2 linked regions of the Actinomadura luzonensis genome follow. The main gene of each other region encodes a partner of the protein of the gene in region 2 in a complex. Links are inferred from orthologs where the notes say so. Each region holds a gene or a part of one and is shown on either strand. Other genes may lie near its edges. The genes, in order: uvrA and mfd.

Region 1 (14,668 bases), 3.7 Mb from region 2 along the record:
GGCAGCAGGGAAGGGGCGGTCACGTCGGCGTCGGAGAGCGCGGCGGCCGTGGCCAGCAGCCGGCCGGTGGCCGAGGCCAGCTCGGCCCGCAGCGCGGGGAGGACGGTCATGTCTTGATATTTCATCATCTAGGGTTTTTAGGGAGATGCGGGGCATAAAAGCGCAGGTCAAGGCGTTGACCGCAGAAGGCCGCCTGTCGACCCGCTGGATGGCCGTAACCTGTGAGGGACGGATTTTCGGGGGCCGCGCAGCGGGCCGCCGAAATTGTCGGAGCCCCCGTCTACCATCCCCCGTGGACCTATCCGCCTTTCGAGTACCGGGATCGCCGTGGCCGACCGCCTGATCGTGCGTGGTGCACGAGAACACAACCTCAAGGACGTCTCGCTCGATCTGCCGCGAGACTCGCTGATCGTCTTCACCGGCCTCTCCGGCTCGGGCAAGTCGAGCCTGGCCTTCGACACGATCTTCGCTGAGGGCCAGCGGCGTTACGTCGAGTCGCTGTCGGCGTACGCCCGCCAGTTCCTCGGCCAGATGGACAAGCCCGACGTCGACTTCATCGAGGGCCTGTCGCCCGCGGTGTCGATCGACCAGAAGTCCACCAGCAAGAACCCCCGCTCCACCGTCGGCACCATCACCGAGGTCTACGACTACCTGCGGCTGCTGTGGGCGCGCATCGGCAAGCCGCACTGCCCCGTGTGCCGCCGGCCGATCGCCCGCCAGACGCCGCAGCAGATCGTCGACCGCGTGATGGACCTCGACGAGGGCACCCGCTTCCAGGTGCTCGCGCCGGTCGTGCGCGGGCGCAAGGGCGAGTACGCCGAGCTGTTCCGCGAGCTGCAGACCAAGGGCTTCGCCCGGGCCAGGGTCGACGGCACGGTCGTGCGGCTGGAGGAGCCGCCGACGCTGAAGAAGTACGAGAAGCACGACATCGAGGTCATCGTCGACCGCCTGTCGGTCAAGGAGTCCGCCCGCCGCCGGCTCAACGACTCGGTCGAGACCGCGCTGCAGCTGTCCGGCGGCACGATCACGCTCGACTTCGTCGACCTGCCCGAAGGCGACCCGGGCCGCGAGCGGTTCTACTCCGAGCACCTCTACTGCCCCTACGACGACCTGTCGTTCGAGGAGCTGGAGCCGCGCTCGTTCTCCTTCAACTCCCCGTTCGGCGCCTGCCCCGAGTGCACCGGCCTCGGCACCAAGATGGAGGTCGACCCCGACCTGGTGGTGCCCGACCCCGAGCGCACGCTGCGCGACGGCGCCCTGCACCCGTGGTCCGGCGGCCACACCAGCGAATACTTCCTGCGCATGATCGAGGCGCTGGGCGCCACCATGGGCTTCAACCTCGACACCCCGTGGGAGAAGCTGCCGAAGAAGGCGCAGAAGGCGCTGCTGTACGGCTACGACCAGCAGGTCCACGTCCGCTACAGCAACCGCTACGGCCGCCAGCGCGCCTACTACACCGACTACACCGGCGTCATCACCTGGGTGCAGAAGCGGCATGCCGAGGCGGAGAGCGACTCCAGCCGCGAGCGCTTCGAGGGCTACATGCGGGAGATCCCGTGCCCGGCCTGCAAGGGCGCCCGGCTCAAGCCGGTCACCCTGGCCGTGACGGTGGCCGACCGGTCCATCGCCGACGTCGCCGCCATGTCGATCGGCGAGTGCGCGCAGTTCCTGGGCGAGCTCAAGCTGTCCGACCGCGACATGCACATCGCCGAGCGGGTGGTCAAGGAGATCAACGCCCGGCTGGGGTTCCTGCTCGACGTCGGCCTCGACTACCTCACCATGGACCGCGCGGCCGCCACCCTCGCGGGCGGCGAGGCGCAGCGCATCCGGCTGGCCACGCAGATCGGCTCCGGCCTGGTCGGCGTCCTGTACGTGCTGGACGAGCCGTCCATCGGCCTGCACCAGCGCGACAACCTGCGCCTGCTCGACACCCTCGTCAGGCTGCGCGACATGGGCAACACGCTCATCGTCGTCGAGCACGACGAGGACACCATCGCCGCCGCCGACTGGGTGGTCGACATCGGGCCCGGCGCGGGCGAGCACGGCGGCCAGGTGGTCGTGTCCGGCACCGTCCAGGACCTGCTGACCAGCGAGGAGTCGCTGACCGGCCAGTACCTGTCGGGCCGGCGCAGCATCACCGTGCCCGCCGGGCGGCGCAAGCGCGACAAGAAGCGGCAGATCACCGTCAAGGGCGCGCGCGAGCACAACCTGAAGGGCGTCGACATCGACTTCCCGCTCGGCGTGTTCACCGCCGTCACCGGCGTGTCGGGGTCGGGCAAGTCGACGCTGGTCAACGACATCCTCTACAACGCGCTGGCCAAGGAGCTCAACGGGGCGCGCACGGTGCCGGGCCGGCACTCCCGCATCAACGGCATGGACCTCGTGGACAAGGTCGTCCACGTCGACCAGTCGCCGATCGGGCGCACCCCGCGCTCCAACCCGGCCACCTACACCGGCGTCTTCGACCATGTCCGCAAGCTGTTCGCGGCCACGACCGAGGCGAAGGTGCGCGGCTACCAGCCGGGGCGCTTCAGCTTCAACGTCAAGGGCGGGCGCTGCGAGGCGTGCGCGGGCGACGGCACCATCAAGATCGAGATGAACTTCCTGCCCGACGTCTACGTCCCCTGCGAGGTCTGCCACGGCGCCCGCTACAACCGGGAGACGCTGGAGGTCCACTACAAGGGCAAGACGATCGCCGAGGTCCTGGACATGCCGATCGAGGAGGCGCTGGGCTTCTTCGACGCCATCCCCGCGATCCGCCGCCACCTGCAGACGCTCAACGACGTGGGGCTCGGCTACGTCCGGCTCGGCCAGCCGGCCACCACGCTGTCCGGCGGCGAGGCGCAGCGCGTCAAGCTCGCCTCCGAGCTGCAGCGGCGGCAGACCGGCCGGACCATCTACGTCCTCGACGAGCCCACCACCGGCCTGCACTTCGAGGACATCCGCAGGCTGCTCGGGGTGCTCGGCCGGCTGGTCGACGGCGGCAACACCGTCATCGTCATCGAGCACAACCTCGACGTCATCAAGACGGCCGACTGGATCATCGACATGGGGCCCGAGGGCGGCTCGCGCGGCGGCACGCTCGTCGCCGCCGGCACGCCGGAGGAGGTCGCGCTGGTCGAGGAGAGCCACACGGGGCGGTTCCTCCGCAAGATCCTGTCCGTCTGAGCAGCCCGTGCCGGCCGGGCGTCCGGCGAGCGGAGCCCGCGTCCGGGGATCGACCCGGACGCGGGACCGACGGGGTGCGGCGCTACGGTTATGGCACGGGTAACGGCCTGACCTGCAGGGGGTCAGCGGCGACGCGAAGGGTCGAGGCGATCATGACAGGTACGGAGCGGGGCGTAGCCATGCCTGGCGACGGGGTGCTTCCCCGGGACGGGAACGGGGCAGGGCGCGGGCCGGGGCACAGTCCGGGGCACAGTCCGGGGCACGGCCCGGGGCATGGGGCGGGGCTTGGGCGGCGGGAGGCGCTGGGGGTGGCCGGGGTCGCCGTGTGCGGCGTGGCGCTCGCGGGCTGCGGCTCGGGCGGCGCGCAGGCCAAGCCCAGCCTCAAGGGGCAGGTCATCGCCAAGACGGCCGACGTGCCGGTGGGCGGCGGCAAGCTCATCAGCGACCTCAAGGTCGTGGTGACGCAGCCGTCGCAGGGCGTCTTCAAGGCGTTCAGCGCGGCCTGCACGCACAAGGGCTGCACCGTCGGCACTCCCAAGGACAACGTCATCAGGTGCGCCTGCCACGGCAGCGAGTTCGCCGCCGAGAGCGGCGCGGCCACCAAGGGGCCCGCCACCGCGCCGCTGACCGCCATCGAGGTGAAGGTCGTCGGCGACGGCATCGTGGTCGCCTGAGCAGGTATTTCTACGTGGTCACCCGGATTGGGGCCAGGCACGATGAACCGGCGCGAGGGCGCTGGCCGTACCTGAAGTAGAACCAAACTGGGAGGACGCACCATGACGGATACGACGCGCCGGAATGTGATGCTGGGCGCCGGAGGCGCCGGGCTCGCGGCGTTCCTGACGGCGTGCGCGAGCTATGGCACGCCGACGACCGACGCGAGCGCGGCGCCCGCCGACGAGCCGGCCGACGAGGCGTCGTCCGCGGCGCCCAAGAAGAAGTCCGCCGCCAAGGGCAAGGCCCTGGCCGACACCTCCGACATCGAGGTGGGCGGCGGCAAGGTGTTCGAGGCGCAGAAGATCGTGGTCACGCAGCCGACGGAGGGCGACTTCAAGGCGTTCACGGCGGTCTGCACCCATGCGGGCTGCACGGTCGCCACCGTTCAGAACAAGACGATCAACTGCCCGTGCCACGGCAGCAAGTTCAGCATCGAGGACGGCTCGGTGGCCAACGGGCCCGCGTCCGAGCCGCTCAAGGAGAAGAAGATCACGGTGGACGGCGGCAAGATCCGCCTCGCCTGACGGCGCCTGGGCCGTCTCTCATGCGCGTCTCATGAATTTCTCACCTGCCTGCGGTTGGGTGATCCGCATGGGAGATGACCTTCGTAGCCGACGGGCAGTGATAGCGGGCGTCGGCGCAGGTGGCCTCACACTGGCCCTCGCGGCCTGTGGCGGCGGCACCGACACGGCGACCGGCGGCGATGCCACCGGATCGGCGGCACCTCAGTCCAGCGCCGGTGAGTCCAGCGCGCCGCAGGCCGGCGGCGCCCTGGCCAAGACGGCCGACATCCCGGTGGGAGGCGGCACGGTCTTCAAGGATCAGAAGATCGTGGTCGTGCAGCCCACCGAGGGGCAGTTCAAGGCGTTCAGCGCGGTCTGCACGCACAAGGGGTGCCTGGTCGGCAGCGTCGACGGCGGCGCCATCGTCTGTCCGTGCCACAACAGCAAGTTCAACATCACGGACGGAGCGGTCGCGGGCGGGCCCGCCGAGAAGCCGCTGCCGGAGCAGGCGATCAAGGTCGACGGCGACCAGATCACGCTGGCCTAGATCAGCTCATGCCGGCCGCCGGGTGCACCCGGCGGCGGACGCGGGTCCGCCAGGCGCGCGGGCGGGCCCGCGTCCGCGCGTCCGCCCGCTGTGCCGGGCCCGCGTCTGCCCGCTGTGCGGAGTCCGCGTCTGCCCGCTGTGCGGAGCCGTGCACGGGCTGTGCGGGGCTCGCGTGCGCGGGCTGCGCGGGCGGTCCGCGTCCGGCCGGATCTGTCGGTGCGGGCCATTAGGCTGCAGGCGTGGCTAGATCTGCGGGCAGTCCTCTGAGTTTCCGGCCGAAGCCGGGTTCGATCCCCGAGTCCCCGGGGGTCTACCGGTTCAGGGACGCGCACGGCCGGGTCATCTACGTCGGCAAGGCCAAGAGCCTGCGCCAGCGGCTCAACTCGTACTTCGCCGACTTCTCCGCGCTGCACCCGCGCACGCAGTCGATGCTGACCACCGCCGCCGGCGTCGACTGGACGGTCGTCGGCACCGAGGTCGAGGCGCTGCAGCTCGAATACTCCTGGATCAAGGAGTTCGACCCGCGCTTCAACGTCAAGTACCGCGACGACAAGTCCTACCCCTACCTCGCCGTGACCATGGGCGAGGACTTCCCGCGGGTGCAGGTCATGCGCGGCGCCAAGCGCAAGGGCACCCGCTACTTCGGCCCCTACTCGCACGCCTGGGCCATCCGGGAGACCGTCGACCTGCTGCTGCGGGTCTTCCCCGTACGCACGTGCAGCGCGGGTGTGTTCAAGCGGGCCGGGCAGATCGGCCGCCCCTGCCTGCTCGGCTACATCGACAAGTGCTCGGCGCCGTGCGTCGGCCGGGTCACCCCCGACGAGCACCGCGCGCTCGCCGAGGACTTCTGCGACTTCATGGCCGGCAACACCAGCCGTTTCATCAAGCGGCTGGAGAAGGAGATGCGCGACGCCGCCGCCGAGCAGGAGTACGAGCGCGCCGCCCGGCTCAGGGACGACATCCAGGCGCTGCAACGCGCGCTGGAGAAGCAGGCGGTCGTGCTCGGCGAGGGCACCGACGCCGACGTCATCGCCCTGGCCGAGGACCCGCTCGAAGCCGCCGTCATGGTCTTCTACGTGCGCGGCGGGCGCATCCGCGGCCAGCGCGGCTGGGTCGTCGACAAGGTCGAGGAGACCTCGCCGGGCGAGCTCGTGGAGCAGTTCCTGCTCCAGATGTACGCCGAGGCGAGCCCCGACTCCATGCCGCGCGAGGTGCTCGTCCCCGCCCTGCCGCCCGACCACGACGCGGTCGCCGAGCTGCTGAGCGAGCAGCGCCGGGCCCGGGTCGAGGTGCGCGTGCCGCAGCGCGGCGACAAGCGCACGCTCATGGAGACCGTCGAGCGCAACGCCAAGGAGTCGCTGGCCCAGCACAAGATCCGGCGCGCCAGCGACCTCACCACCCGCAGCAAGGCGCTCCAGGAGATCGCCGACGCCCTCGACCTCGACCAGGCGCCGCTGCGCATCGAGTGCTACGACGTCTCCCACCTGCAGGGCGAGAACGTCGTGGCGTCCATGGTCGTCTTCGAGGACGGGCTGGCGCGCAAGAGCGAATACCGGCGCTTCGCCGTCAGGACCAAGGAGGGCGACGTCGCCTCGATCCACGAGGTGATCCTGCGCCGCTTCCGCCGCTACCTCCAGGAACGCTCCGACACCGGCGAGCTGGTGCCCGACGAGCAGGAGGCCGCCGAGCGGGAGCTCGGCGGCGAGCAGGGCCTCGGGCCGGAGGAGGAGGGCGCGCACGGCCCCATCGACCCCGAGACGGGCCGGCCGCGCAAGTTCGCCTACCCGCCCAACCTGGTCGTCGTCGACGGCGCCGGCCCCCAGGCGGCCGCCGCCCAGCGGGCGCTCGACGAGCTCGGCATCGACGACGTGGCGGTGTGCGGGCTGGCCAAGCGGCTGGAGGAGGTGTGGCTGCCGGGCGACGACCAGCCGGTGATCATGCCGCGGTCGAGCGAAGGGCTCTACCTGCTGCAGCGGGTGCGTGACGAGGCCCACCGGTTCGCCATCACCTACCACCGCTCCAAGCGGTCGCGGACGGTGAAGGAGAGCGCGCTCGACGGCGTCCCCGGGCTCGGGCCGGCGCGGCGGCAGGCGCTGCTCAAGCACTTCGGGTCGGTGAAGAAGCTGCGGGAGGCGAGCGCGGCGGAGATCTGCGAGGTGCCCGGCATCGGGCCGGCCATCGCGGAGGTCATCGTGGCGACTCTGGCGGGCGCGTCGCCGCAGAGGGCGATGGCGGCAGGCGGCGTCCCGTCTGAGGGCGTCGTGTCTGAGAGCTTCTCGTCTGAGGGCGTCGTGTCTGAGGGCGTCTCGTCTGAGGGCGTCGTGTCTGAGGGCGTCTCGTCTGAGGGCGTCGTGTCTGAGGGCGGGTCGTCTGAGGGCGGGTCGTCTGAGGGCGGGTCGTCTGAAAGCGTCGTGCAGGAGGAAACCGCGTCCGCAAGCGCGGCCGGAGGTGTGGTGCCGGGGGAGGCCGTGTCCGGGGAGGCGGTGCCGAGGGGTGCCTTGTCGGAGGGGGCGGAGGTTCGGTGAAGGCGTGGCGGCGGGCCGGTGGGCGTGCCGGGGTCGCGTCGCGCTCCGCATTCGTCATGGTCCGCTATGGTGGATGGCGTGCTGCGATGACCGGGCCGGGCGTGCCGGACGGCCGCTGTGCGGGGAGCGCCCGGATCGCTGGGCCGGCGGGCGCCGCCGGCCGGGAAGGGCGTTGACATGGACAGCCGTGAGGGCAGTGCCGGTGAGCGGGCTGACGGGCGGGACGAGCAGATGAGCGCCGAGCCCGCCGCCACCCCCAACGAGCCGGCGTTCGTCATCGTGACCGGCATGTCCGGGGCCGGCCGCAGCACCGCGGCGAAGGCCCTGGAGGATCTGGGCTGGTTCGTCATCGACAACCTGCCGCCTGGGCTGCTGTTCGCGATGGCGGAGGAGGCCGGCAAGGTCAAGCTCGCCGCTGACAAGGTCGCCGCCGTGGTCGACGTGCGCAGCCTGGCCTTCACCACCGACCTCAACGCCGCCATCGAAGAGCTCGAGGGCCGCGGCGTCCGGGTGCGCGTGGTGTTCCTGGAGGCCAGCGACGAGGAGCTGGTGCGCCGGTTCGAGAACGTCCGGCGTCCCCACCCGTTGCAGGGCGAGGGGCGGCTGGTCGACGGCATCACCCGCGAACGCGGCATCCTGCGCGAGGTGCGGGCCAACGCCGACCTGGTGATCGACACCTCCTCGCACAACGTCCACGACCTGCGCAACAAGATCGTCGCCTACTTCGGCGGGGAGGACCGGCCGGGGCTGCGGCTCAACGTGGTGTCCTTCGGCTTCAAGTACGGGCTGCCGGTCGACGCCGACCTCGTCGTCGACTGCCGCTTCCTGCCGAACCCGCACTGGGTGCCCGAGCTGCGGCCGATGAACGGGCTCGACGCCCCCGTCAGCGAGTACGTGCTGGGACAGCCGGGCGCCAAGGAGTTCCTCGACGCGTACGAGGAGGTGCTCCAGGTGGTCGCGGCCGGATACGCGCGCGAGGGCAAGAGCTACGCGACGCTCGCGGTGGGCTGCACGGGCGGCAAGCACCGCAGCGTGGCCATGGCCGAGCAGGTCGCCGCCCGCCTGCGCGACCGCGGGATGGAGGTCCAGGTGAGCCACCGGGATGTGGGGCGGGAGTGACCGATGACGACGGCTTCGCGGCTACGACACCGCTTGTCCCGGCGGATGCGGCATCTCTTCTGAGCCATCACGAGGTCGGTGAGCGGGCGGTTGACGCGTCCGCGGATGAGAGGGTGACCGGCGGCCGCCCGCGTACGAGCCTGGGTGCGGGTGCGGGTGCGGGTGCGGGCCCCGGTCCGGGTGCGGGTCCGGGTGCCGGCGCCGGTCCGGGTGCCGGTCCGGGTGCCGGTCCGGGTGCGGGTGTCGGTCTGGGTGTGGGTTCGGCCGCAGGCATGGGCGTCGGTGCGGACGTGGATGCGAGCGCGGATGCGGGCGTGGATGCGGGCGTGGATGCGGGCGTGGATGCCGAGGCGGAGGCAGGTGCGGTTCGCGGGAGTGGGCCGCGCGTGGTGGCGCTCGGTGGCGGGCATGGGCTGTTCGCGTCCCTGTCGGCCTTACGGATGGTCACCGACGGGCTGACCGCGGTGGTGACCGTCGCCGACGACGGCGGGTCCAGCGGGCGGTTGCGTCGTGAGCTGGGCGTGCTCCCGCCCGGTGACCTGCGCATGGCGCTCGCCGCGCTGTGCGGCGACGACGAGTGGGGCAGCACCTGGAGCGAGGTGGTGCAGCACCGCTTCCGCAGCGAGGGCGAGCTGCACGGGCACGCCGTCGGCAACCTGCTGATCGTGGCGTTGTGGGAGCTGCTGGGCGATCCGGTGGCCGGGCTCGACTGGGTCGGGCGGCTGCTGGGCGCGCACGGGCGCGTCCTGCCGATGGCGTCCGTGCCGCTGGACATCGTGGCCGAGGTGGAGCTCGACGGCGTCACCTCGACCGTACGCGGGCAGGTGGCGTGCGCCCTGACGCCGGGCCGCGTCCAGGCGATCTCCCTGGTGCCCGAGGACCCGCCCGCGCGGCCCGAGGCCGTGACGGCGGTGCTGGAGGCCGACTGGGTGGTGTTCGGGCCCGGGTCGTGGTTCACCAGCGTGCTGCCGCACCTCAAGGTGCCCGAGCTGGCCAGGGCCCTGCACACGACGCGGGCCAGGCGCCTCGTCACGCTCAACCTGGCGCCGCAGGTCGGCGAGACCGACGACTTCTCCCCCCAGCAACACCTGGAGGTGCTCCGGCAGCACGCGCCCGACCTGTCGATCGACGTCGTCCTCGCCGACACCGGCGTGGTGGACGACCCCGACGCCCTGGAGAAGGCCGCGGCCGCCCTCGGCGCGCGACTGGTCATGGCGGACGTGGCCGCCCGCGACGGCTCGCCCAGGCACGACCCACGACGTCTTGCCTCCGTCCTGGACGAGATTTTCCTCCAGAAGCGTTGATCCTGGTCGGCGTGGCGCGAAGGTGCGAGAGACTGGCGTGAGCCGGTCTGAATGGGGGAGAGGACGAACGCTTATGGCGATGACAGGTGTGGTGAAAGACGAACTGAGCCGCCTGCCGGTGCTGAAGCCGTGCTGCCGCAAGGCCGAGGTTTCCACGCTGCTGCGGTTCGCCAGCGGCCTGCATCTGGTGGGCGGGCGGATCGTGATCGAGGCGGAGCTCGACACCAACGCCACCGCACGGCGCCTGATCAAGGACATCGGTGAGGTGTTCGGCCACAAGGCGGAGGTGCTCGTGCTCGCCCCCGCCGGCCTGCGCAAGGGCTCCCGCTACGTGGTGCGCGTCTACCGCGACGGCGAGGCGCTCGCCCGCCAGACGGGCCTCATCGACAACCACGGCCGCCCGGTGCGCGGGCTGCCGCGGCAGGTGGTGGCCGGGGCGGCGTGCGACGCGGAGGCGGCCTGGCGGGGGGCGTTCCTGGCACACGGCTCGCTCACCGAGCCGGGACGGTCGATGTCGCTGGAGGTGACCTGCCCGGGGCCGGAGGCGGCGCTGGCGCTGGTGGGCTCGGCGCGGCGGCTGAAGATCCACGCCAAGGCGCGCGAGGTGCGCGGCGTGGACCGGGTGGTCGTCCGCGACGGCGACGCGATCAGCGCGCTGCTGACCCGGCTGGGGGCGCACGACAGCGTGCTCGCCTGGGAGGAGCGGAGGATGCGCCGCGAGGTGCGGGCCACCGCCAACCGGCTGGCCAACTTCGACGACGCCAACCTGCGGCGCTCGGCCCGGGCCGCGGTCGCGGCGGGGGCGCGGGTGCAGCGGGCGCTGGAGATCCTCGGGGACGAGGCGCCCGAGCATCTCGTGGTGGCGGGGCGGCTGCGGGTGGAGCACAAGCAGGCGTCTCTGGAGGAACTGGGGCAGATCGCTGACCCGCCGCTGACCAAGGACGCCATTGCGGGGCGGATCCGGCGGTTGCTGGCCATGGCGGACAAGCGGGCGTCTGATCTGGGCATTCCTAACACTGAGGCCAATTTGACAGTGGACATGCTCGCTCCCTGAGCGGGTTCGTCCGCACGTGGGTGCGGGCGGGTGCGGGTGATGCTCGTCGCGTTCGCGCCCGGGGTGGAGAGGTGGCGTTTCCGCGTGTGGGGTGGGGTGCGCGGATCGTTGCTCTCCGGTCGTTCGTGGTGGTGGGTGCGTGCTCGGCGAGCGGGACGGTAGCGAGGGCGAGGGCACGGGCGAGGGCGCAGGCGCGGGCGAGGGCGCAGGCGCGGGCGAGGGCGCGGGCGAGGGCGCGGGCGCGGGCGAGGGCGCGGGCGAGGGCGGCGTCGTGGCAGGTGCGGCCGGTGGCTCCGGAGGGCGTGCGGCCGGTGCTGGGAGGGTGTGGCGGCCAGGGCGTAGGGCCGTGCGGGGCGTGCGGGGAACGCTGTGGCTGTGGTCGGCGCGGGGGAGAGCGGTGAGCGTCGTGGGGTGGCGCGACGGTGGCGGTGGTGGTGATCGCGAACAGCAGGCGGTAGCACGGTGGCCCGGGGTGTGCTGTGGCCGCTGTGCTGCGGTGAGGTGTGCTGAGCGGTGCGCGGGCGCGCCGGTGTAGGGGTCCGCGCGAGAGCGGTGGCGGGCTGCGGGTGGGGTGCGTCGGGGAGGGTCAGTCGCGGGACGGTTTGCGGGGGGTGAACAGGTCGGCCGTGGGCTGCTGGGACGGAGGCTGGGCGGGCTCGAAGGGGGCGCGGTACCCCGGCTCGGACGACGGGTCCGCCTGCTCGGCCGCGGCCGCCGTCAGACGGCGGTGGGCGCGCCGGGCGCGGAGCACGCGCAGGGTGACCAGCAGGAGGGCGGCCAGCGCCGCCACGGCGAGGTAGAGCCAGGCGGCCCAGGTCTCGGCGATCGGGTCGCGGTAGAGGTTCGGCGCGTAGGGGAGGCCGGCGGTGAAGTTGTCCCAGGTGATGTCGGAGACGTCGGCCGGGTGGCGTTCGGCGGGCGGCGTGCGCAGGGCGGCGCCGATCATGACGGAGGAGCCGAGGACCTGCCCCGCTGCCATCGCGGCCCCCGCGTACAGGCCGGCCACGGGGACGAGCACGAAGGTGCGCGGGCGTGCCGCGCCGATCGCCAGCGCGACCAGCAGCGCGACGATCAGCGACGTGACGAGCGACACCGGGTGCCCGTTGCCGAACGTCGTGACGGCCGCCGGCAGGCGGGTCTGGAACAGCACGGCCGCCCCCAGCGCGGCCGCCCCGACGAGCGCCGCCACCAGGCCCATGAGCAGCCCCGCGAGCAGACCCGACCGGTTATGTGACATCTCAGCCCCCAGAGAATGCACGAATTTACTCCGATGAGTCGGGCACTTTACTCGACCGTCGCAAAACGTGCGTGTAGCACCCGCGTGCGCAGGGCGGGGGCCGCAGTGGTCTAAACCAATTTGGGTCCGATAAGGTTCGTGGTTGAGGTTTCAGCCCGCCATCTGTTCGAGGAGATCGCGTGAGCATCCGCGTAGGCGTCAACGGCTTCGGCCGCATCGGCCGCAACTTCTGGCGCGCTGTCGCCGCCAGCGGCAAGGACATCGAGATCGTCGCGGTCAACGACCTGACCGACAACGCGACGCTCGCCCACCTTCTGAAGTACGACAGCATCCTGGGCCGCCTGCCCTACGAGGTGAAGGCCACCAGCGACGAGATCACGGTCGACGGCAAGGCGATCAAGGTCTTCGAGGAGCGCGACCCGGCCAAGCTGCCCTGGGGCGACCTCGGCGTCGACGTCGTCGTCGAGTCCACCGGCCTGTTCACCGACGCCGCCAAGGCCAAGGTGCACGCCGAGAACGGCGCGAAGAAGGTCATCATCTCCGCTCCGGCGAAGAACGAGGACGTCACGATCGTCATGGGCGTGAACGACTCCTCCTACGACCCGGCTCAGCACACGATCATCTCCAACGCCTCCTGCACCACCAACTGCCTCGCGCCCATGGCCAAGGTCATCCACGACTCCTTCACCATCGAGAAGGGCCTGATGACCACGATCCACGCCTACACGCAGGACCAGAACCTGCAGGACGGCCCGCACAAGGACCTGCGCCGCGCCCGCGCCGCCGCCCTCAACGTGGTGCCCACCTCCACCGGCGCCGCCAAGGCCATCGGCCTGGTCCTGCCGGAGCTGAAGGGCAAGCTCGACGGCTTCGCGATGCGCGTGCCGATCCCCACCGGCTCGGCCACCGACCTCACCGTCGACGTCAGCCGCGACGTCACGGTCGACGAGGTCAACGCCGCCGTCAAGGCCGCCGCCGAGGGCCCGCTGAAGGGCATCCTCAGCTACACCGAGGACCAGATCGTCTCCTCCGACATCGTCACCGACCCGGCCTCCTGCATCTTCGACGCCGGCCTCACCAAGGTGATCGGCAACCAGGTCAAGGTCGTCGGCTGGTACGACAACGAGTGGGGCTACTCCAACCGCCTCGCCGACCTCATCGAGCTGGTGGGCCGCGGCCTCTGACGATCCCGGGGGCGACGTCCCCGCGCGGCGGCACCGCCCTTTTCCGGGCCGGCGGCGTCCAATGGAAGCTACGGGGAAGGGCGCCGGCCGGCAGCGGCCGGGGCCGCCTCATGGGCTGAGGCCATGACACACGTGCCGGGGCGCGCGCCACGCGCGCCCCGCTGGAACAGGAGCATGAGCATGCGCACGCTCGACGATCTCGACGTGAAGGGGCGGCGTGTGCTGGTGCGCGCCGACCTCAACGTCCCCCTCGACGGGGAGACGATCACCGACGACGGCCGCATCCGCGCGTCGGTGCCGACGATCAAGGCGCTGACCGGCCGGGGCGCGAAGGTCGTCGTCTGCGCCCACCTGGGCAGGCCGAAGGGCCAGGTCAACCCGAAGTACTCGCTGCGGCCGGTGGCCGTCCGCCTGGGCGAGCTGCTGGGCCAGGACGTCGCCTTCGCCGCCGACGTGGTCGGCGACAGCGCCCGCGCCACCGTGGAGGCGCTCCAGGACGGCCAGGTGGCGCTGCTGGAGAACCTGCGCTTCGAGCCGGGCGAGGACTCCAAGGACGACGCCGCGCGCGGCGCGTTCGCCGAGAAGCTGGCCGGCCTCGCCGAGCTGTACGTGGGCGACGGCTTCGGCGCGGTGCACCGCAAGCACGCCAGCGTCTACGACGTGCCCAGGATCCTGCCGCACGCGGCGGGCGGGCTGATCGTGGCCGAGGTCGAGGTGCTGAAGAAGCTGACCGAGCAGCCCGAGCGCCCGTACGTGGTGGTGCTGGGCGGCGCGAAGGTCAGCGACAAGCTCGGCGTCATCGCCAACCTGCTGACCAAGGTCGACCGGCTGCTGATCGGCGGCGGCATGGCCTACACCTTCCTCAAGGCCCAGGGCCACGAGGTGGGCCGGTCGCTGCTCCAGGAGGACCAGCTCGACCAGGTGCGCGGCTTCCTGTCCGAGGCCGCCGAGCGCGGCGTGGAGCTCGTCCTGCCGGTCGACGTGCTGGCCGCCACCGAGTACGCCCCCGACGCCGCGCACGAGGCCGTCGAGGCCACCGCGATCCCGGCCGACCGGGAGGGGCTCGACATCGGGCCGAAGACCCGCGAGCTGTTCGCCGCCAAGCTGGCCGACGCCAAGACCGTCTTCTGGAACGGCCCGATGGGCGTGTTCGAGTTCGACGCGTTCTCCGGCGGCACCAAGGCCGTCGCGGAGGCGCTGATCTCCTCCGGGGCCTTCACCGTGGTGGGCGGCGGCGACTCCGCGGCCGCGGTGCGCAAGCTGGGCCTGCCCGAGGACGGTTTCTCGCACATCTCCACCGGCGGCGGGGC
Region 2 (15,373 bases):
GTTGCGGGTGTTGCCGTAGCCGATCACCGGCGAGTGGGCGGCGGCGGCCAGCGTGGCGGTGACGGTGAAGGCCCGGATGTCGTTGGAGTGCGGCCGGTCGAGCCGCTGCGCCACCAGCCCGGCGAGCGGGCTGAGCGCGAATGCCACCGCCGCCCCGGCCGCCACCGCGCACAGCACGATCCTGGCCCGCCCGCCCACCCGCACGACCAGGTAGACGGCGGCCAGCCCGAGCCCGATCCACAGCCCCCGGTTGAGCGAGTACACGACGGGGACCGCCGCCAGGGCGGCCAGCACGGCGAGGAACGCGCGCTGCCGGGCGCCGCCGTGCGCCCACCAGCCGACCACCGCCCAGACCAGCAGCACCGACACGTTGCTGCCCCAGGCGTTGGCCCACTCGAAGGGGGCCTCCGGGCGCGGCATGGCGTAGCCGAGCACCTTCTGGGTCTGGGCGGCGGTCGGGTGGATGAGGTTCTGGACGAACGCGTTGCCGCCCAGCCAGTCGGGCAGCAGCAGCTCCACCGGCGAGGTGAAGGTGAAGCCGGGGGCCAGCACGCCGAGCAGCCCGCCGGCCACCGTCGTCACGAACAGCGCGCCCAGCATGCGCACCAGGCGGAGCTGCGGCAGCTCGCGTTCGGTGAGGTTGCCCAGGTAGAGGACCATGATCAGGACGCTGGCGTAGAGCGCCAGGCGCATCCCGTAGCCGACGAGCCGGCCGGGGCCCAGCTCGCCGTACGTGCCGGGGGGCGACTCGCCCAGCATCAGCGCGCTCAGCAGGTAGCCGGCCAGCAGCAACAACCACAGGCCGAATCCGGGGGGCACCTTGACGGGCCGCCGCCGCCACAGGACCACCGCCATCGGGACCGCCAGCACGATCACCGACAGCCCGCCGAACCCGAGCGCCCACCAGACCGGATAACCCACCAGCAACGCCCCGATCGGCCACGCGGGCCCACCCAGACGACGCCCCGCCGATGCGCCCAGGAACTTGGTGAGGGGGCGGTCGGCAAGCCCCGGAGGGCCGGCGGGTGGTGCGCCCAGGCGGCGCCCCGTCGACTTGCCCAAGGACCCGGTGAGGGGGCGGTTGGCGAGCCCCGGAGGGCCGGTGGGTGCGTCCAGGCGGTGCCCCGTCGATGCGTCCAGGGACCTGGTGAGGGGGTGGTCGGTGAGCCCCGGGGGGGTGGCGGGCGGCTCGGGCTGGGGGAGTGCGGGGGGCGGCCCGCCCAGGGGCCCGACGGCCGGGTCACCCGGGGGGCGGGCGGCCGGGCCGCTCGCTCGTCGGGGCGGGTCGGCGGGCTCGTGGGGACGTGCGGTCATGTGGGGCGGCCTGGGCGGGGGCGGCGGAGGGGCTGCATGGGGGTGGTCTCGGCCGACAGGCTGACGCCGAAGCCCTCGGCGCCCGCGGCGGCGCCCCCGGCGCCGGCGAAGTCGCCGGCCGCCAGCTCGCCCGGGACGGGGAACTCCCCGGTGGCGACCAGCTTGCCGAGCGGCGAGTGCGGACGCGGCTCCAGCAGCGGCACGAACTCCGGCATCGCGTCGGTGGCGGTGACCACGCCGATGACCGGGATGTCCTGGCGGCCGAGGTGGCGGGCGGCGGCGGCGACCTGCGGGGCGGTGACCCGGCCGAGGCCGACGAGCAGCAGGGCCGCGTCCGCCCTGGCCAGGTCGCGGACGTCGGTGCCGTCGAGCACGGCGAGCGGGGCGCTGACGGCCAGCGGCTCGGCGAGCGACGAGGCGTAGAGGTCGGCGGGCAGCGCCCGCACCAGCAGCCGTTTGCCGGGGCAGGCGGCCACGACCGCGCAGGCCAGCTCGTGCAGCACGCCCGGCTCGCGCGCGCCGGACAGATCGGCCAGCACCGGCAGGCCGGTGAGCCGCTCGACGTCGGCGGCGCGGCGCAGCCGGGTGTCGAGCCGGTCGCGGGCGTAGGCGGCGGCCGAGCCGGTGAGCAGCCCCGCCATCAGGCCGGTGCCGAGGTGCAGCGGCAGGCTGGGGGAGCTGGGCGCGGCGGGCGGCGCGGCCCGGCTGATGATCGCGCCGGGCGTGACGGCCACCGTGCGGAGGGCGTCGTACTTGAGCGCGAGGCTCGCGGCCTGGCGGCTGAGCACGCTCTGCCGCTGCAGCGCGATGGCCCGTTCCGCGCTGCCCTTGCGCAGCCGGCCGAGCTGCCGGAAGGCGGCGTCGAGGCCGGCGTTGACCTGCTTGAGCTTGCCCAGCACGGCCTGCTGCTGGTCGGTCAGGGCGGCGAGGGCGCTCTCGCGGCGGTGGGCGAGGTAGGCGTCGGCGTACGCGCCGGACTGGGCGGCGGCGAGCCGGGGGTCGGCAGCGGTGACCGCGATGGACAGGACCGCCGAGTTGGGCGGGACGGTGACCTCCGCGGGCGCGGGCGCGACGCCGCCGAGCGCCCGGGCGGCCCGGGCGGCGACCACGGCGGACGCGGCGACCTGGGCCTCGGTGTCGAGGTTGAGCGGCTCGCGCTGGCGGGCGGTGACCTGGTTGCCGGGGTCCTGCGGGCCGACGGGCATGACCTGCACCTGTGTGGCGGCGGTGTAGGCGGGCGGGGTGAGCCGCAGGAGCGCGAGCCCGGCCGTGCCGCCGACCACGACGCAGCCCACGAGGATCAGCCATCGCCTGCGCAGCAGGGACAGGTGATCCTCCAGCTCGGCGCCGGGGCGGCGGGCCTGGACGTCCGGCGGCTGGGTCATGGGGGCGGCCTCCTGGGGGATGTGCGCGTCGTCGCCGCCCGGCGACGCAGCGTCACGGGCCGAGGCGTGCGCCCACTATAGGCCGGACGGTCAGCACCCGAGCTGAATCCGCAGAATTTTCTCCGGTACGGCAGGAAAGAAGGGGCTCCATAAATCGAAATTCCGGGAAAATTCCGGCACGGTTTTACCCTGGCCCACCAGCTAATACTCTCCACACCGGCTGAAGTTCCTGGAATGACATGGCAAGGTTCAGGTGTGACAACGCGGGGGTCCTTCGACAAGTTCGACAAGGAGGTTGGACGGTTTTGCAGCTACGGGGAATTACTCGCAAAACGGCCGCGGCGCTCGCCGCGCTCGTCACGCTGAGCGCCTGTTCCGGCACGGCGGGCTCGGCGACGAGCGGGACGAGCGGAACGAGCGGGACGAGCGGCGCGGCGACCGGCGCGGCGACGGGATCGGCGACGGGATCGGTGACGGGGCCGGCGGCGGACCCGGGGGCGAACGCCACGACCGGCCCGGCCACGGCCATGGGCCCGTCGGCCGGCGGGCCGGCCAGGCAGGTGGCGGGGGCACCGTCCTGCACGGCCACCGCCCGGCTCATCCCGTCCTGCGGCGCCTGGTGGGGACTGGCGCCGGAGGTCTTCACCGGGGCGCAGGTCGAGCGCGCCCTGCGCGGGGCGGAGGCCCGCATGGGCGCGGCGGCCGACGTGCTGCACGTCTACCACCGGGGCAGCGAGCTGTTCCCGACCAAGGCCGAGGTCCGGCTGGCCCGCGACCCGGCGCGGCCCCGGCTGCTCATGGTCAACTGGAAGCCGTCGCTCGACCGCACCTGGGCCGAGATCGCCCGCGGGAGGCTCGACGCCAGGATCGACCGGCTGGCCGGCTATCTCCGGCGCACCTTCCCCGAGCGGTTCTTCCTCACGCTGCACCACGAGCCGGAGAACGACGTGGACAACGCGCCCGGCTCGGGCATGCGGGCCGCCGACTACGCGGCGATGTACCGGCACGTGGTGCTGCGGCTGCGGGAGAAGGGCGTCAGGAACGCGGTCATGGTGATGACCTGGATGGGGGCGCCCAACTGGGCCGCGAAGTCGTGGTTCGAGCAGCTCTACCCGGGCGACGACGTGGTCGACTGGGTCGCCATGGACCCCTACGCCGACGACCGCGTCAAGGACTTCGACGGGCTGGTGAACAAGACCCGCGAGGAGAAGGAGTTCGCCCAGTGGCCGGGCTTCTACCGGTGGATGCAGCTCCGCTTCCCCGGCAAGCCGGTGATGGTGGCGGAGTGGGGGGTGTTCGAGCGGCCGAAGGACCCGGGGTTCAAGCGCCGCTTCTTCGAGTCGGTGGCGCGGCAGATCAAGCGCTACCCGCAGATCAAGGCGCTGTTCTACTTCGACTCGCCGCAGGCGCCGCGCGGCGACACCAGCTTCGACTCCGACCCGGGGGCGGGGCGGGCTTTCACCCGGCTCGCACGGGATCCGTACTTTCGCTCGACGCCCGTGCCGCGCCCCTAGCGGTCCGCGCGCGCCAGCGCCACCCGGCCACCACGACCGCGGTGGCGGCGGCGAGGGCGGCCACGGTGACGGTGTTGCTCGCGTCCAGGAGCTTCAGCGCCGAGGCCAGCAGGACGATGGCCAGCAGGGCGCGGATCAGGCCGCCCGGGGCGCGGGAGGAGATCCGGGCGCCGAGGTAGACGCCCGGGATCGAGCCGATGAGCAGCGAGACCGTCAGGTCCATCTGGAAGTCGCCGAACAGGAGGTGGCCGAGCGCCGCGGCGGCGACCAGCGGCACGGCCTGCACCAGGTCGGTGCCGACGAGCTGGTTGGCCTTGAGCGCCGGGTAGAGGGCGAGCAGGGCCACGATGATGAGCGATCCCGAGCCGACCGAGGAGACCCCGACGACCAGACCGCCTACCGTACCGACCAGTAGGGTCGGAATTGGGCGCACGACGATGTCGTGCGCGCTCGCCGATCCGCCCCGCCCGCCGAGCAGCGTCTTGGCCGCCATGCCGGCCACGGCCAGCAGCAGCGCCACGCCCAGGGCGTACTTGACCGCGTCGGTGACGGCGAAGGCCCGTGCGAGGAACACCCCGCAGAACGCGGCCGGCACCGACCCCGCGCACAGCCAGCCCACCAGTCGCAGGTTGACCGTGCCCCGGCGCAGGTGCACCACGCTGCCCACCGGCTTCATCACCGCGGAGGCCACCAGGTCGCTGGAGACCGCGGCGAGCGGCGGGACGTTGAAGAACAACATCATCATGGGCGTCATCAGCGCGCCGCCGCCCATGCCGGTGAGCCCGACCACGACGGCGACGACGAAGGACCCGCCGATGAGGGCGAAGTCGATCAACGGATCCAGCCTCCAGACCGCAGCGTCTCCAGCACCCTGGAGACGGCCGCCTCGATCGAGATGTGCGTCGTGTCGATGACCAGGTCGGCGTCGTCCGGCTCCTCGTAGGGGTCGGAGACGCCGGTGAACTCGGGGATGAGCCCGGCGCGGGCCTTGGCGTACAGGCCCTTGCGGTCGCGCCGCTCGCACTCCTCCAGCGGCGTGGCCACGTGCACCAGCAGGAAGTCGGCGCCGACCGCCTCGACCATCGCCCGCACCTCGGCGCGGGTGGCGGCGTAGGGGGCGATGGGGGCGCAGACGGCCAGGCCGCCGTGCCTGGCGACCTCGGCGGCCACGAAGCCGATGCGCCGGATGTTGAGGTCGCGGTCGGCCTTGGAGAAGGTCAGGCCCTTCGACAGCAGGTGGCGCACCACGTCGCCGTCGAGGTAGGTGAGCGAGCGGCTGCCCAGCTCCAGCAGCGCGTCGCGCAGGCCGCGGGCGATGGTCGACTTGCCCGAGCCGGACAGGCCGGTGAAGAACACCACGAGGCCGCGCCGGTGCGGCGGCCCGGGGATCGTCACCGGCTCGGGGCCGGGGAAGTGCTCGGTCGCGCCGTAGGCGGCCGCGACGTGCTCGCGCAGCTCCAGGTCGATCTCGGGCTCCTCGCGCGGGGCGAGCGGCACCGGGACCACGAACGTGCCGGCGGGCAGCCGCTCCTGGGCTCGCAGCGCGGCGCGGACCACGGCGGGGCCGCCCTCGCCGTACGCCAGGGGCAGCAGCAGGATCACCGCGTCCAGCTCCTTGGCCAGCGCGGTGATCTCGGACAGGTCGTCGAGCGGCCCCCGCAGGGTGACGGCGAGCGCCGCGCGCCCGCCGAGCTCCTCCTTGACCTGGGCCGGGGTGCGCCGCAGGCGGGCGAAGGGCCCGTGCTCCGGCGCGCCGAGCCCCTTGACCGGCCCCGAGACCAGCCCGTCGGCCTCCTGGGCGGTCACCGTGAGCGCCGCGAGCGGCAGGCCCTCGGGGTCGAGCAGGGTCACCTCGTCGCCGGGGGAGACCTCGGCGGGCAGGTGGAGGGTGACCGGCGCGGGCCACGGCGTGCCGTCGGCGAGCGTGCCGCGCTCGTGCACCGCGTGCAGGTCGTCGTGGCCGAGGAACCCCGTCAGCGGGTCGAACGCGCCGGAGAGCAGCAGCTCGAGATCGGCCAGCTCGTGCGGCTCGGGGGTCCACTCCACGTCGTCTACATCCCAACTAATCCGACTCACTTGGTAGGAAACGAGTGTACCGACTCATCCGGTTATGCCGCTAGAGCACTCTGGCGAAGTGATGCTGCGGCTTCCTGATGACCATGGTGACCTCGTCGTGCGAGGCGGGGTAGCGCCCGCTGGTCAGCCGGGACATCACGGCGATCGCCGCGCGCCCCAGCCAGCCCGCGCGGGCCGGGCCGCTCGCCCGCCGCTCCTCGTCGATGATCATCAGGCCGCGGCTCAGGCAGAACGCGTGCATGCCGTCGGCGGAGGCCAGCGGCTCGTACACGGCGGGCAGCGGCCCCGGCGTGCCCTTCCTGACGACCGCGCGCCACAGCGCCCGGCGCACCCACGACGGCGTGACGCGGTCCAGCAGCCCGTACGCCGACCTGCGGTCGCGCATGCGCAGCAGCACCAGCCCGCCCGGCCGCAGCGACTGCAGCAGCCGGTCGAGGACGAGCTCGGCGTGCCTGACGCGCTCCAGCAGGAACGACAGCTGGATCAGGTCGTAGGCCCTGGGTGCCAGCGGCACGCCGCGCAGGTCGCCGAGCGACCAGGACACGAGGTCGGCCCGCTCCTCCAGCACCGCGCGGACGGCCGGGTGGTCCTCGTCGACGCCGACGGACCTGGTCTCGATCCGCTCCAGCGCCAGTGGCTCGTCGTGGGCGCAGCCGGCGACCAGCACGTCGAGCCGTCTGCCGAACTGGCCGCTCCAGAGCTCGCGGACCCGCTGATCGAAGAGATCGCCTCGCTGGGCGACCGAGCGCACCTCAGACATGTGACCTAGCGTAGTCATCTGATCGGTATTGGTAACGCATATCCCTGCTAGCGTCCTGGCCCGTGAGCGACCAAATCTACGTGGGGAACGCCGGCGTCGACGCCGCGGGCGACCGCGGGTGGCTGCTCGGCCACTTCAAACCGCCCGGCGACCCCCGGCACAGCGAAGAGGTCGAGATCAAGTGGGGCGTCCACCCGCCCGGCGAGGAACGGGCGCACTGGGTGCGCGGCGAGGCCCGCACCGCCCTGCTCGTGCTGATCAGCGGGCGGTTCCGGGTCGAGCTGCCCGGTCGCAGCGTGCTGCTGGCCGAGCCGGGCGACTACGTGGTGTGGGGCAAGGGCGTCGACCACTCCTGGCGGGCCGAGGAGCCGTCCACCGTGCTGACCGTGCGCTGGCCCTCCGTACCTGGTTACCGCGTCGGCTGAGGCCTGGCGGCGAGTAGTCTGGGAAGCACACCCCCGAGACCTGGCAAGGCCGGGGGTAATCGTGATGCCGTCGTGGGGCTGTGGGCGTATCTGATGAGTCTTTCCGGACTGCTTGACCTTGTTCGCGCCGACCCGAAACTGACCGCCGCACTCGAAGAGGGCGGCGACGTGTCGCTGATCGCGCCGTCCGCGCTGCGGCCGTTCGGCGTGGCCGCGCTGGCCACGCACGACCAGCGCACCGTGCTCGCGGTCACCGCGACGGGCCGCGAGGCCGAAGACCTCGCCGCGGCGCTGACCAGTCTCCTGGAGCCCGCCTCCGTCGCGGTCTTCCCGGCCTGGGAGACGTTGCCGCACGAGCGCCTGTCGCCGCGCAGCGACACCGTGGGGCAGCGGCTGGCCGTGCTGCGCCGGCTGGCGCACCCGGTGAAGGGCGACTCCGCGGCCGGGCCGCTCAGCGTGATCGTGACCCCGGTCCGCGCGTTGCTGCAGCCCGTCGTCAAGGGGCTCGGCGACCTGGAGCCGATCCGGCTGCGCGCCGGCGACGACGCCGACCTCGACGAGGTCGTCGCCAAGCTGGTCGGCAACGGCTACCACCGGGTCGACATGGTGGAGCGGCGCGGCGAGGTGGCCGTGCGCGGCGGCCTGCTCGACGTCTTCCCGCCCACCGAAGAGCACCCGCTGCGGCTGGAGTTCTGGGGCGACACGGTCGAGGAGATCCGCTGGTTCAAGGTCGCCGACCAGCGCTCGCTGGAGGCGGCCGAGGGCGGGCTGTTCGCGCCGCCCTGCCGCGAGCTGCTGCTGACCGACGAGGTGCGGCGGCGGGCGGCCGAGCTGGCCGAGGAGTACCCGGCGCTCGCCGAGGTGCTCGACCAGCTCGCCGAGGGCACCCCGGTGGAGGGCATGGAGGCGTTCGCGCCCGCCCTGGCCGGCGAGATGGACCTGCTGCTGGACCACCTGCCGGTCCGCTCGGCGGTGTTCGTGTGCGACCCCGAGCGCATCAGGGGCCGCGCCGAGGAGCTGGTGCGCACCTCGCAGGAGTTCCTGGAGGCGTCCTGGATCAACGCCGCGGCCGGCGGCGAGGCGCCCATCGACCTCGGGGCGGCGGCCTTCCGCACGCTGGAGGACGTCCGCGGCCACGCCGACGCCCTCGGCCAGCCGTGGTGGACGATGGCGCCCTTCGGCAACGGCGCCGAGCTGGACGCCCAGGACAGCGAGGCCTACCGCGGCGACACCGCCAAGGCGCTGGCCGACATCAAGGGCTGGCTGGCCGAGGAGAAGGCCGTCGTGCTGCTCAGCGAGGGCCACGGCCCGGCCGAGCGCATGGTCGAGGTGCTGAAGAGCGTCGACGTGCCGGCCCGGCTGCAGCCGTTCCTGGACAAGGCGCCCGAGCGCAAGGTCGTGCACGTCAGCACCGGCCTGATCGAGCACGGCTTCGTCACCCCCACGCTGGCCGTGCTCACCCACCTCGACCTGGTCGGCCAGAAGGCCTCCACCAAGGACATGCGCCGGCTGCCCTCGCGCCGCCGCAACATGGTCGACCCGCTCCAGCTCAAGACCGGCGACCACGTCGTGCACGAGCAGCACGGCGTCGGCCGCTACGTCGAGATGGTGCAGCGCACGGTGCAGGGCGCCACCCGCGAGTACCTCGTCATCGAGTACGCCAAGGGCGACCGCCTCTACGTGCCCACCGACCAGCTCGACGAGGTCACCCGCTACGTCGGCGGCGAGGCGCCCACGCTCAACCGCATGGGCGGCGCCGACTGGGCCAAGGCCAAGTCCCGCGCCAAGAAGGCGGTCAAGGAGATCGCCGGCGAGCTGATCAGGCTCTACTCCGCCCGCATGGCCTCGCCCGGCCACGCCTTCGGCGCCGACACGCCGTGGCAGCGGGAGATGGAGGACGCCTTCCCCTACGCCGAGACCGGCGACCAGCTCGCGGCCATCGACGAGGTCAAGCGCGACATGGAGCGCGGCGTCCCGATGGACCGGCTGATCTGCGGCGACGTCGGCTACGGCAAGACCGAGATCGCGGTGCGGGCGGCGTTCAAGGCGGTGCAGGACGGCAAGCAGGTGGCGGTGCTCGTGCCGACCACGCTGCTGGTGCAGCAGCACATGTCCACCTTCGCCGAGCGGTTCTCCAGCTTCCCCGTCACGGTCAAGCCGATCTCCCGCTTCCAGACCGACGGCGAGGTCAAGGCCACCCTCGACGGCCTGCGCACCGGCGCGGTGGACGTCGTCATCGGCACCCACCGGCTGCTCAGCCCCGAGGTGCGCTTCAAGGACCTCGGCCTGATCATCATCGACGAGGAGCAGCGCTTCGGCGTCGAGCACAAGGAGGCCATGAAGCACCTGCGCACGCAGGTGGACGTGCTGGCCATGTCGGCCACGCCGATCCCGCGCACGCTGGAGATGGGTCTGACCGGCATCCGCGAGATGTCGACCATCCTCACCCCGCCGGAGGAGCGGCACCCGATCCTCACCTTCGTGGGGCCGTACGAGGAGAAGCAGATCGCGGCGGCGATCCGGCGCGAGCTGATGCGCGACGGCCAGGTCTTCTTCGTCCACAACCGGGTGGCCTCCATCAACCGGGTCGCGGCGCGGCTGCGCGAGCTGGTGCCGGAGGCGCGCATCGCGGTCGCCCACGGCCAGATGAACGAGCACCAGCTCGAGAAGATCATGGTGGGCTTCTGGGAGCGCGAGTACGACGTGCTCGTCTCCACCACGATCGTCGAGTCCGGCCTCGACGTGCCCAACGCCAACACCCTCATCGTGGACCGGGCCGACAACTACGGCCTGAGCCAGCTCCACCAGCTCCGCGGCCGGGTGGGCCGGGGCCGCGAGCGCGGCTACGCCTACTTCCTCTACCCGCCGGAGAAGCCGCTCACCGAGACCGCCCACGAGCGCCTGGCCACCATCTCCCAGCACACCGAGATGGGCGCCGGCATGTACGTCGCGATGAAGGACCTGGAGATCCGCGGCGCCGGCAACGTGCTCGGCGCCGAGCAGTCCGGCTTCATCGCGGGCGTCGGCTTCGACCTGTACGTGCGCCTCATGTCCGAGGCCGTGCAGGAGCAGAAGGCCAAGCTCGACGGCGGCGAGGAGCGCGAGGAGACGCCCGACGTCAAGGTCGAGCTGCCGATCAACGCCCACATCCCGCACGACTACGTCACCTCCGAGCGGCTGCGGCTGGAGGCGTACAAGCGGATGGCCGCGATCGCCGAGGAGAGCGACATCACCGAGGTGCGCGAGGAGCTGACCGACCGCTACGGCAAGCCGCCCGTCGAGGTGGACAACCTGCTGGAGGTCGCCAGGTTCCGCATCAAGGCCCGCAAGGCCGGCCTGACGGACGTCACGCTGCAGGGCCAGAACATCAAGTTCGGCCCGGCCAGGCTGCGCGAGTCGCAGCAGGTGCGCCTCGACCGGCTCTACAAGAAGGCCGTCTACAAGCACGCCGCGGAGACCCTGCTCGTGCCGATCCCGAAGACCAAGCCGCTCGGCGGGCAGCCGTTGCGCGACCTCGACCTGCTCAAATGGTGCGGAGACCTGGTCGAGGCGCTGTTCCTTGAGCCCGCACGGGTAAGCTAGCGGCGGTTTTTCGGTCGGAAAGGGACGCATGTGAAGTCGATACGAGTGGCGGTGGCCGCCGCCGCGGCGGGCCTGGCCCTGACCGCCTGCTCTTCCCCCTCCCACATCGGGGCCGCTGCCGTGGTCGGCGACCAGCGCATCACGGTCAGCGAGGTCAATGCGGACGCGGAGGCGTACAAGGCGGCGCTCAAGAGGAACAACCTCAGCGAGGCGGACCTCGGCGGGGTGCCGGTCAGCCACGTCGTGCTGCAGCGCCTGCTCAACGTGGCCATCACCGAGCAGTTGCTCGACCGCTACAAGGTGCAGGTCAGCGAGACGGAGATCGACGCCGCGATCAAGGACCCCGGCCAGTTCCAGTCGGCCGAGATCAACCTGCTGTCGCAGGGCGTGGTGCCGTCCGACGCCCGCGACTACGGGCGGGCGATGGTCGGGCTGAGCAAGCTGCAGCAGCAGTTCGGCGGGGAGAGCGGCAACCAGCGGCTGGCCCAGGAGTTCAACTCCGTCAAGCCGGTGATCAACCCGCGTTACGGCGCGCTCAACCCGCAGCGCACGCAGGAGAACCCGGGGCCGTTCATCGACCCGGGCCGCTTCGGCAAGCCGGCGGCCACCCCGCAGCAGACGGCGCAGGGCTAGCCGGTGCCGCTCGTCGTCGTCACCACCTCGCCCAGGGTCGCCCCCGGGCTGCTGAGCCACCAGGCCTGGCAGGCGCTGCGCTCCGGTCCCGTGCTGACCGGGGCGGCGGCGCACCCGCAGCTTCCCTACCTGGCCGAGGCCGGGATCGCGGCCGAGGTCGTCGAACCCGACCCGGCGGGGCTCGCCGCGCGGGCGGTCACCGAGACCGTGGTGTGGCTGGCCGGCGACGACGAGGAGGAGTTCATGCGGGCGGTCGGGCACGCCGCCGTGGCGATGGCCGACCCGCCGCTGATCGAGGTCGTGCCGGGCTCGTACGACCTGCCCGGCGCGCGGGTGCTCGACCTGGTCGCGGTCATGGACCGGCTGCGCGCCGAGTGCCCTTGGGACCGCAAGCAGACGCACGAGTCGCTGGTGCCGTACCTGCTCGAAGAGGCGTACGAGGTGCTGGAGACCATCGAGCAGGGCGACTACGCGGCGCTCCGCGAGGAGCTGGGCGACCTGCTGCTCCAGGTGGTCTTCCACGCCCGGGTGGCCGAGGGCTTCGACATGGACGACGTGGCGGCCGGCATCGTGGACAAGCTGGTGCGCAGGCACCCGCACGTGTTCGGCTCGGTGCGGGCCGAGAGCGCCGACGAGGTCAACGACAACTGGGAGGCCATCAAGGCGGCCGAGCGGGCCGCCAAGGGGCGCGAGTCGGCGCTCGACGGCGTCCCCATGGGGCAGCCGGCGTTGTCGCTGGCCGCCCAGCTCGTCCGCCGCGCCGAGCGGGCCGGCGCGCCCGAGGCGCTGGCGGCCGGGGTCGGGCAGGGCGTGGCGCGGGAGCTGTTCGACCTGGTGCGCAGGGCCGCGGAGGCGGGGCTCGACGCCGAGGCGGAGCTGCGGGCGGCGGCCCGGGCCTACCGCGACCGGGTGCGGGCGTGGGAGAGCCGCTGACGCCCACGGCGTCCGGCCCGACCGCGACCGATAGGCTCTGAAGGCATAATCGTCTTCCACGATTTAGGAGCGCATCCCGTGGCTACCATCGAGGTCGTTTACGCTCGCGAGATCCTCGACTCCCGGGGCAACCCCACGGTCGAGGTCGAGGTGGTGCTCGACGACGGCAGCACCGGCCGCGCGGCCGTGCCGAGCGGGGCGTCCACCGGCCAGTTCGAGGCGGTCGAGCTGCGTGACGGCGGCAAGCGGTACGGCGGCAAGGGCGTGGAGAAGGCCGTCCTCGCCGTCACCGACCAGATCTTCGAGGAGATCAGCGGGGTCGAGGCCGAGGACCAGCGCATCATCGACCAGATCATGATGGACATCGACCGCACGCCCAACAAGTCGAAGCTGGGCGCCAACGCCATCCTCGGCGTGTCGCTGGCCGTCGCCAAGGCCGCCGCCGACAGCGCCGAGCTGCCGCTCTTCCGCTACCTGGGCGGCCCCAACGCGCACGTGCTGCCGGTCCCGATGATGAACATCCTCAACGGCGGCGCCCACGCCGACACCAACGTGGACATCCAGGAGTTCATGATCGCGCCGATCGGGGCGGAGACGTTCCGCGAGGCCGTGCGCATGGGCGCCGAGGTCTACCACGCGCTGAAGAGCGTGCTGAAGGAGAAGGGCTACGCCACCGGCCTCGGCGACGAGGGCGGCTTCGCCCCCAACCTGCCCTCCAACCGCGACGCGCTCGACCTGATCCTCGTCGCGATCGAGCGGGCCGGCTACACCCCGGGCGAGGACGTCGCGCTCGCGCTCGACGTGGCCGCCACCGAGTTCCACAAGGACGGCGTCTACACGATCGACGGCAAGGGCCTGTCGGCGCAGGAGCTCATCGCCTTCTACGAGGACCTGGTCGCCAACTACCCGCTGGTCTCCATCGAGGACCCGCTCGACGAGGAGGACTGGGAGGGCTGGAAGGCCATCACCGCGGCCCTCGGCGACAAGGTGCAGATCGTCGGCGACGACCTGTTCGTCACCAACCCCGAGCGGCTGGAGCGCGGCATCGCCGAGGGCGCGGCCAACGCCCTGCTGGTCAAGGTCAACCAGATCGGCACGCTGTCGGAGACGCTCGACGCCGTCGACCTCGCCCACCGCAGCGGCTACCGCTGCATGATGAGCCACCGCTCCGGCGAGACCGAGGACACCACGATCGCCGACCTCGCGGTGGCGGTCAACTGCGGCCAGATCAAGACGGGCGCGCCCGCCCGCTCCGACCGCGTCGCCAAGTACAACCAGCTGCTGCGCATCGAGGAGCTCCTCGACGACGCCGCCCGCTACGCGGGTCGCGCGGCGTTTCCGCGTTTCCGGCGCTAGTTTCGGGTAACGGCCCGCGGTGACCCCGTTCAGACAGCGCGGGCCGTTTTCCCGAGGGGGTGTGTGCAGCAAGTGGCGAAGAGGCCGCAGCTCACCGGGCGGGCCGCCATCCTGGCCGTCGTGGTGTGCGCGATCGCGATGAGCCTGGCCTACCCTGTGCGCGAGTACATCAGCCTGCGCCGCAGCATCTCCGAGCTGCGCGCGGAGAAGGCCAGGGTCGAGGCGGAGAAACAGGCGCTGCTGGCCCGGGACCGGCAGGCCAACGATCCCAACTGGATCAAGAGGACGGCGAAGGAGCGGCTGCATTACTGCGGTCCCGGCGAGAGGTGCTTCGTCGTGATGGAGCCGGAGCAGAGCGTGCGGCGGGCGAGCGTGAAGGAGCCCGCGCAGGTGCCGCCGTGGTACCAGACGCTCTGGGAGTCGGTGGAGGCCGCCGACAAGGGCACCGGGCGCAGGGCCGTCACGGGCCCCGCCGAGCGGCCCGCCACGGGCCCCACCCCGGGCTCGACCACGGGCTCGACCACGGGCTCGACCACGGGCCCCACCGCCGGCCCCACCGGCAAGCCCAAGCCCACGGCCCGGCCGGCGGCGACACCGAAGGCGACACCGAAGGCGACGCCTCCCGCGACGCCGGCGGCGACGCCCACGACGACTAAGGAAAGTGTTGGACAGTAAAGACGTCGAGGTGGTGCGGCAGCAGCTCGGCCGCCCGCCCCGGGGCCTCCGCGCCGTGGCGCACCGCTGCCCGTGCGGCAATCCCGACGTGGTGGAGACCGCGCCGCGGCTGCCCGACGGCTCGCCCTTCCCGACCCTGTACTACCTGACCTGCCCGAAGGCGGCCTCGGCCATCGGCACGCTGGAGGGCTCCGGCCTGATGCGCGACCTGCAGGCCAGGCTCGGCGCCGACCCCGAGCTGGCCGCCGCCTACCAGGCCGCGCACGACGACTACGTGCGCAGGCGCGACGCGGCGGCCGAGGAGGAGGGCCTGGAGCCGCTCCCGCGTGACATGCAGAGCACCGGAGGCATGCCGAAGCGGGTCAAGTGCCTGCACGCGCTCGTCGCGCACGAGCTGGCGGTGCCCGGTGCCAACCCGATCGGCCGGGAGGCGCTGGATGCCCTCCCCGAGTGGTGGAGTGACGGACCATGCGTGTAGCCGCCGTCGACTGCGGCACCAATTCCGTGCGTCTGCTCATCGCGGACGTCGGCGACGAGCTCATCGACGACGTCGAGCGGCGGATGGAGATCGTCCGCCTGGGGCAGGGCGTCGACCGGACCGGCCGGCTCGCCCCCGACGCGCTGGAGCGCACGTTCAAGGCCATGCGGGCCTACCGGGAGCTGATCGACCGGCACGGCGCGAGCGCGACCCGCGTCGTGGCGACCAGCGCGACCAGGGAC

Evidence for each region.
Region 1: the proteins of mfd (region 2) and uvrA are in contact, whole or in part, in a crystal structure (PDB 4DFC), measured with the Escherichia coli proteins. The link is inferred for Actinomadura luzonensis from one-to-one orthologs.

What each region holds. Positions count from the first base shown.
Region 1 is NZ_JAKRKC020000001.1:4,779,236-4,793,903, reverse strand. What follows is about bases 1-3,368. They hold uvrA (excinuclease ABC subunit UvrA), read left to right. Parts: upstream 1-327; coding sequence 328-3,168; downstream 3,169-3,368. Other genes in these bases: MF672_RS22835 (maleylpyruvate isomerase family mycothiol-dependent enzyme), read right to left, coding at 1-110. In the rest of the region: MF672_RS22825 (Rieske (2Fe-2S) protein), read left to right, coding at 3,477-3,842; MF672_RS22820 (Rieske (2Fe-2S) protein), read left to right, coding at 3,945-4,409; MF672_RS22815 (Rieske (2Fe-2S) protein), read left to right, coding at 4,477-4,935; RNase adapter RapZ, read left to right, coding at 7,692-8,579; MF672_RS22800 (gluconeogenesis factor YvcK family protein), read left to right, coding at 8,966-9,883; DNA-binding protein WhiA, read left to right, coding at 9,957-10,937; MF672_RS22790 (hypothetical protein), read right to left, coding at 11,524-12,174; gap (type I glyceraldehyde-3-phosphate dehydrogenase), read left to right, coding at 12,354-13,358; MF672_RS22780 (phosphoglycerate kinase), read left to right, coding at 13,539-14,668. UniProt on the Escherichia coli protein: The UvrABC repair system catalyzes the recognition and processing of DNA lesions. UvrA is an ATPase and a DNA-binding protein. A damage recognition complex composed of 2 UvrA and 2 UvrB subunits scans DNA for abnormalities.
Region 2 is NZ_JAKRKC020000001.1:1,119,394-1,134,766, reverse strand. Bases 7,184-11,256 are described here. They hold mfd (transcription-repair coupling factor), read left to right. Parts: upstream 7,184-7,567; coding sequence 7,568-11,056; downstream 11,057-11,256. Other genes in these bases: MF672_RS05265 (SurA N-terminal domain-containing protein), read left to right, coding at 11,087-11,256; MF672_RS05275 (cupin domain-containing protein), read left to right, coding at 7,184-7,474. Also shown: MF672_RS05305 (hypothetical protein), read right to left, coding at 1-921; MF672_RS05300 (Wzz/FepE/Etk N-terminal domain-containing protein), read right to left, coding at 1,311-2,699; MF672_RS05295 (glycoside hydrolase family 26 protein), read left to right, coding at 3,005-4,213; MF672_RS05290 (sulfite exporter TauE/SafE family protein), read right to left, coding at 4,158-5,048; cysC (adenylyl-sulfate kinase), read right to left, coding at 5,045-6,259; MF672_RS05280 (class I SAM-dependent methyltransferase), read right to left, coding at 6,330-7,049; more of MF672_RS05275, read left to right, coding at 7,112-7,183; more of MF672_RS05265, read left to right, coding at 11,257-11,689; MF672_RS05260 (nucleoside triphosphate pyrophosphohydrolase), read left to right, coding at 11,693-12,622; eno (phosphopyruvate hydratase), read left to right, coding at 12,701-13,978; MF672_RS05250 (FtsB family cell division protein), read left to right, coding at 14,051-14,653; MF672_RS05245 (DUF501 domain-containing protein), read left to right, coding at 14,643-15,131; MF672_RS05240 (Ppx/GppA phosphatase family protein), read left to right, coding at 15,122-15,373. UniProt on the Escherichia coli protein: Couples transcription and DNA repair by recognizing RNA polymerase (RNAP) stalled at DNA lesions. Mediates ATP-dependent release of RNAP and its truncated transcript from the DNA, and recruitment of nucleotide excision repair machinery to the damaged site.